DNA from 3 places in the Sphingobium sp. B2D3A genome. Region 3 is predicted to be linked to each of the others. Evidence: riboswitches for the same ligand, from Rfam matches in the RefSeq annotation. Region 3 holds a riboswitch; each other region holds the start of a gene.
What was found. Region 3 has a riboswitch for cyclic di-GMP ahead of M2337_RS01040 (autotransporter-associated beta strand repeat-containing protein). Riboswitches for the same ligand answer to the same signal wherever they lie in the genome.

Region 1: another riboswitch for cyclic di-GMP. It lies ahead of M2337_RS14385 (autotransporter domain-containing protein); the one in region 3 lies ahead of M2337_RS01040 (autotransporter-associated beta strand repeat-containing protein).
Region 2: another riboswitch for cyclic di-GMP. It lies ahead of M2337_RS17220 (hypothetical protein); the one in region 3 lies ahead of M2337_RS01040 (autotransporter-associated beta strand repeat-containing protein).

What each region holds. Positions count from the first base shown of each region.
Region 1 is NZ_JAOQOI010000001.1:3,101,841-3,104,104, forward strand. It holds gene M2337_RS14385 (autotransporter domain-containing protein) at 1-792, opposite strand, end outside; cyclic di-GMP riboswitch class I at 983-1,057, opposite strand; gene M2337_RS14390 (pyridoxal phosphate-dependent aminotransferase) at 1,357-2,264, opposite strand, start outside.
Region 2 is NZ_JAOQOI010000002.1:102,584-104,847, forward strand. It holds cyclic di-GMP riboswitch class I at 379-453, shown strand; gene M2337_RS17215 (hypothetical protein) at 496-717, opposite strand; gene M2337_RS17220 (hypothetical protein) at 778-1,212, shown strand; gene M2337_RS17225 (lytic transglycosylase domain-containing protein) at 1,349-2,044, shown strand.
Region 3 is NZ_JAOQOI010000001.1:219,840-222,103, forward strand. It holds cyclic di-GMP riboswitch class I at 696-771, shown strand; gene M2337_RS01040 (autotransporter-associated beta strand repeat-containing protein) at 1,256-2,264, shown strand, end outside.

The DNA of each region.
Region 1 (2,264 bases), 2.9 Mb from region 3:
CAGCGCCTGATTGTTGACCGAAGACACGTAGGCGTTGTTCGTGATTTTCGCCAAACCGTTGTAATTGACGACGCGGATACCCGCCGCCTGAGCCTCCACCTGGCCAGTGTTCGTCACGGTCACCTCGACCGGCTCGGCATCGTTGAAACCGCCGTCGGCGTAGATTCCCCGCTGGGTGAAGTCTGCGGCCCCGTTGGTTTGCTGGACCGTGATGGCCCCGCTATTGGTGATGTTCACCGATCCTGCGTTGGTGGTGGCAGAGATGCCATTGGTTTCCACGCCTGAGACCGTCAGCGCGGCGCCATTCTCGATCACGATGTCGCCCGCGATCTGGTTGCGAACCCAGATGCCACCGTTGCCACCCACGCTGTCAACCGTGACGTCCGGGCCCAAGGTGACCGAAATGTCGTTCCGACCCTGGATATTGGAACTGACGTTTACGCCGCCATTATCAGTGGTGCTGATCGTGGAATTGGTGATGAGCAGCGTCGACGTAATGTCGCCAGAGACTGTATTGTCCCACGTATAATAGCTGACGCCATCGCCCGTGATGCTCCACTCGTCCTGTGCGCCGTTCACAATGAGGCTGGTATCGCCTCCTTCAATACGAGCCTTAACCGACGAGGGTTCGCAGAAAAACAGGGTCACATTACCCTCAGTCTGGCAAATGCCAGGCTCGGCGTGGGCGGCAGATGCGCCTGCCAACATCCCCGCAATGCCGACGCTGCTGAACAGACCGGCCTTGAGAGCCTGCCGAACGGCGCCGCGCGTTTTGATTGCCTTGCCCTGCATTACGAAATCCCCTCGTGTGGGCCCACCGCCCAGATGATGTGAAGGGCAAACCGCCATGCAGGTGCGGTTCAACGGGATTTGAGACAGGATCGAAGCGCGACGACAGGGAGCGCAGCCTGAGGTTCAAACGAACCCCATGACCTTCTCACAGCAGGTTACACACGATATCCGAAAATGCTCTGTTTCATCCCCCGGTAGCCCCGCTACCCCATTGGGGCCGGAGGCTTTGCGTCCCGCCGTTACCGACAGTTTGCCCTTGTCGAAGGCGACGAACACCCTTGGGAAAGCCCGTGAGGCGGAGCCGTCATCTTCAGGAGGAATATTAACGTTAGCTGAGCGGCAGCGCAACAAAAAAGCCCGCCCTCGTCGAGATGACGCGCATGCAGATCGAAGCCATACAGCTGATTTGTCGTGTGAAAATCGGCACTCCCGGTCTGGAGCGAGGTCATAACCGACCCTGTCAAGCCGATAATCATGGTTAACGAACGCGCAAGCAAGACGTCGATTGCACTGCAATCCGCTCCTCTAAAATATGGTTGGGGACCACCGCCCGCGACGTGATCGTTACAGCCGTCGCTGGCCGGGCAACCATGCCGAAAGGCGCCGCACTGCCTCTTGCACTTCGGCTTCCGTGATCGCAAAGCTCAGCCGGATGAACCGATGGCCATTGACCGGATCATGGTCGACCCCCGGTCCCGTGGCGAGGCCTGTCTCAACGAGCAGCTTCTTGCAGAACGCCGGGCTATCATCCGTAAAGTCGCTGACATCCGCATAGATGTAGAAGGCACCATCCGGCGGCGCGATGCGTCGCAGGCCAAGGGCTGGCAAGGCTTCCATGAGAATGTCCCGATTGCGGGCATAAGTAGCGCGATGCGCTTCCAGTTCCGACGTGCAGTCCAGCGCCGCCAAAGCGGCATGCTGGCTGATCGACGGCGCGGTCAGGAACAAGCTGCCCATATAGGCGCGGGCACGCTCGACCATGGCGCGCGGCACATAGAGCCAGCCGAGCCGCCAGCCGGGCATGCAGTAATATTTCGAGAAGCTGCTGACGATCATCGCGTCGGCTGCGAATTCCCCCATCGAGCGGCAAGGCGCGCCGTAGCTCAGGCCGTGGTAGATTTCGTCCGAAATGACCGCGATGCCGCGCTCCCCGCAGAGCCGCGCAATCGCCTCCAGTTCGGCAGGCGCGATGATCGTTCCGGTGGGGTTGGCCGGGCTGGCGACGATCACACCCTGCGGTGCCGGATCCAGCGCCGCGAGCGCGCGCGCCGTCAGCTGAAAGCGCGCCTGCTCGCCGCATTCGATCTCGACCGGCGTCATGGTGAGCGCGCGCACCGTGTTGCGATAGGCGACATAGCCCGGCCGGGCCATGGCGATCCGATCACCCGCCTTAAACCGGGTGCTCAGCGCAAGGACCAATGCCGGCGAGGCGCCGCAGGTGAGCAGGAACTGATCCGGCTCCGCCGCTATGC
Region 2 (2,264 bases), on a different contig from region 3:
CCGATGTTTGCGAGGTGGTTCATCACCCCCGCAGCAAAATCGGAAAACATGAAGGCAGTCAGCAAGTGAAAATTGAACTGATTCAGCTCCAGAAATGATTTTCTAGCGAAAAATATCAAGAAATCGAATCGAGAGCCAAATTCTGCGCAATAAAATTTCTAATTCTGGCGGGTTTTCTCGCCACTATGGCGGGATTTCTAGCCGCAGTGGCTATTTTTCTAGCCAGTTTGGCGCGTTTTCTAGCCACGAACTGTGTTGCAAGTTCTCTTTGGCAGAATATCAAGGTTAATTTAAGCGTATGCCACGGATGTAACCTTGACCGATAAGCCGGGAACGTGGTTAGGAAACCCTGAACAGCCCATCCTCGGAACAATGAGCTGATCGAAAAGGCAAAGCGCTGGCGACAGCGGGACGCAAAGCCTCCGGTCTCACGAAGATAGCGGGGTCACCGAAACAGGGGTATTTCCGAAAAATGAAGACTGCAGCCCATAGCGGCTACTTCGCGGCGGGGGGGGCCTCTTCCCGCGTAAGTGCTTCATCGATCAACTGGCGAACGACTTCAGAGCGCGAGAATACCTCGCGACGGAGCATGGAGGCTTTCAAGCGCTCCATCAGCTCCGGTTCAACCATCAAAACAAGTCGATGCACCTTCTTTTCCATCCCTTCGCAGATGAAACATGCGTTGCGCTGTGACAACAATAACAGTAGTGCCAACATGACACAGTTTGCAAACATTGCAATGCTGCGACGTAGTGGCTTTTGGGGTGAGGCGATCTGATGATCGAGAAGTACCGAAATCTATATGGACGGGTGATCGCGCGTCGCTCACTCTCGCTACGCCAAATCAGCGAGTTGGTGAGCCAGCACCATAGCAGCCTGTCCGCCCTGCTCGAACCTGGTGGGAACCTCAGACCTCGATACGAAAATCTCGTCGCAGTTGGGCGAGCGATCGGAGTAGATCGCCTAGAAGCGTTCCTGGCGGTCGAAGTCCTCAACGACCCTGAACATTATCATGATCCGCGCCTCACACTCGTCTGCCGTCTCGTGTCGACCTTGATGAGGGAGTTATTCGAGCCAGACTCTGACGTGATGCCCGACCTCAATGATGGTGAGGTAGCGATGCTCTGCAATCGCATTCTCACGTTGCTCGGGGATCATCACAAGCTAATCCAGAGCAACCACGCGCGCTCGAACCTGATCTCTTTCCGCTAACCAGGAGAGAGCGATGATACGTCGTATCGATCCCCTCTTATTCCCTTTCGTAATTCTAACCTGCGCGGCCACCCCTCAAACTGTTAGGGCTGACGCGAGCCGGCAAGCGACTGTGCTTTCCTTTGGGGAGCGCGCGGTGGTTGAGGGGGACCTTCCCAGCCAGATTCGAGCCGGCATGATGATGAGCTTCTCAGAAGCCGCCCAACATCCAGCGCCCGAGGCGTCGCGGCCAACATCAGTGGCACCGTTTGTCCTCGCTCCCTTCTGGATGAAAGGGACAAGGGCTTCATCTGCTCGGCAAATTGCTATGTCGGCAAGCTCAACATCATGTGCAGCGCCAATATATCGGAAGTCTGCACTGCTCAACGCAGCAGCCGAAAAGCGCCGCGAGATGATATATCCGGTGGTGCATGACATTGCTTGTAGGTCCGGTCTTCCGGTTGGCCTCATGGATGCGCTGATCATTCAGGAGAGCGGGTACAATCACTCGGCAATCAGCAAGAAGGGCGCCTTTGGTTTAGGGCAGCTGATGCCTGACACGGCTCGTCAGCTTGGCGTCAACAGTTTCGACCTTCGTGACAATCTGCGAGGTGCAGCCGCATATCTAAAACAACAGCTCGACAGCTTCGGGCAGGTTCACCTCGCGCTCGCCGCCTACAACGCAGGCCCAGGTCGGGTTCGTAAGAAGCGCGAGATCCCCAACATCGAAGAGACCCAAATTTACGTCAGGCGCATTCTCGCGAATTGGTACCATCTGACTGGTATAGCGAATGAGAGAACCTCCCGAGCGCCGATCGCCTCAGCGCGGGCTGAAATTGTTCGAGTGTATTGATGGTCGTCCATCAAAGCTCGGCCATCGCCCAACGGTTTTGCAAGCGTCGTGCACGGTCCGCAGCGACAATTATCGCCGATCCCACGATTCTTTTGCCCGTATCGTCGGCGAAAGCACGAGATTCAATCGTGGCACGCAAACGGAACAGAAGCGCATGCTCCCGCCCGGTCGAATCTATTTTCCGGTTTTGGTCTCTGAGACGTCACCGCGTCTGACCGTT
Region 3 (2,264 bases):
GACGAAGCCGGCGTCGGCTATTTAATGATAATATATCAAATACCTACATTATATCTAATGATGGCAATCATGCCCCCACACTTGCAATTATATTGCCCATGCGAGACGCCAGCCCTGGCGCCCGAACATTCGGTACGTCTCGCTTCCCACTACTGGGTTCAAGTGGCGGATGCCCCCCGCAGCTTCGATGCTGAAAATTATAAGTTAGCCAACTTCAAGTTGTGCGACCTGCGCCGCTCTGTCGCCTTTCAGTGCCCTCGCAATTACCGTCCTGATCACCAACTCGATCGCCGATAAAGTGGCGCCGCTCACCGTAAGTGGCTTTGACCAAGCATCTGCGACGACGGCCGTCTTTTGGCCCAGGCCAACGAGAAATTGGGACGCCCATCTTGCTCTGGCGACAGCGGGTGAACAAGCCACCCGCCGTTTAGGGGCCGTTCTTTAAAAATGGGGCACGCGGCCGCACGGCCATTTCAGCCCGAAGATTGCGCTGATGGAACGACCATCCTTCTTTGTCGCGTTCAAAATGTCAATGCCACGTTAGCGCGAGCGGCCGTTTCCTTAACAATCAACGCGGTACCGCAGCGCATTAACCATCTCTTTTTCCTACGAGATGATTTTATTGCTGTTAATTTTCGTAAATTGCATCTAAGGGCCGGTTAATGCGAGTCTTCTTGAAAGAAAATCAGCATTAAACCCGACAATGGCAAACCATCGGCGACGATGGGACGCAAAGCTTCCGGTCTCGAAAGAGATAGCGGGGATGCCGAAGGAACAAAAAGTGCCCGACATATCTTGTCGTGTAGTTGCGCCATCTCTCTCTAGACTTCAGCGCCCTGCTCTACAAAAATATGAGTTCAGCCTTTCCTGCATATTTTCGTGCAGCGGGCAGCGCGATACTATATACGCCGTGCCTTCTAAGGTAGGCGTGACAAGCGCCAATGCCTCAGCCACATATCTCGGCCACAGTCCGCTCGCCCACCGCGCCCTGCATCGCTCGGCCCCGCCTGCGATCGCGCTGAGCACCCAAGTCTTTCCGCGGAGGGAGACTGGCCTTTCTGTCACAGCGGATTGGGCAACCACGCAGCCAACTGGAACGCGGCGGGCAGCCTCAGCGGGGGCGCTGAGGCCAAAGCCTTGGCCAATCGACCACAGCACTCGCTGAAAAACCAACGGGGCAGAAGCGGCGCTCTACGCCCTGCTGCTGCCGCGCGCAACGATTACATCTAGATTTTTCAATACTTTGGGGGAAATCATGAATAAGCAAGCCAAGTTTCTCGTGTCGGCCGGTGTCACGGCCTTGTTGGTGGCGGCTTCATCCGCCGCGTCTGCCCAGAGCAGTGATCCGATCATCGTCGATGGGCAGAACGGCACCGGAAAAGTGGTCTCCGGCAACGCGGCGCTGTCCGGCAATAGCAACGTGGTCGGGAACAGCGTCGCTGTCGGAGAGGCTGATCGCCAGACGGTTTACACCAACTTCCGCACCGAAGGCGGCGCCGGCTCGGGCGGTGGTGCCGGTCTTGGCGGCGTGTTCTTCATTGATAGCGGCGCAACCCTAACGCTGAATAATGTGAGCTTTGCGAACAATCACGTCAAAGGCGGCGAAGGCGGTGGAATTGCCACGTCGTCGGTCGCGCCGATCGCGGTTTCAGTCGTCGGCGCCTCGGCAGATGCGTCCGCTGCCAGCATTCTGCAGCCGACATTGAGCGACGTGACTTACAATGGAAACGGGCAGTTCGTCGTCAACAAGATCATTTCTATCGGAGACAATACGCTCATTCAGGCCGGCGCAGGTATTGCCCAAAAGCTCGGTGACGGCTCGGTCGGCCAGGTGAACGCGACGATCACGGAGATCAATCCCGCGGGCAGCAACGCTTATGGGACGCTTAATGAAATAAGTCTGTCAGGCGGCATCGCGATCGATTCCTCCAACGTCGTCAGCGGCCTGCTGAGCGGCGGCAACACCGTCACTCTGAACGCCCCGGTGGCGGCTGCCGATGTGATGAGGGGCCAGACGGTCTATTACAAGGACACCAATAACGTCACGCGGACTGCTACGGTCAGTCAGGTCAACTATAACAGTGACAACAAAGTCACTTCCTATGTGCTCAATGAGTCGATTTCCGCGAACGGCCCGATCGACACGCCGGCTGTATCGGCCTTCGCGGTAACACGTTTCCAGTCGGCCTCCAGCTCGACGCTTTCGAACACGATTACGCCAACCGGACCGCTAGGCGGCTTTGCCGTGGGCATGACCGTCCAGG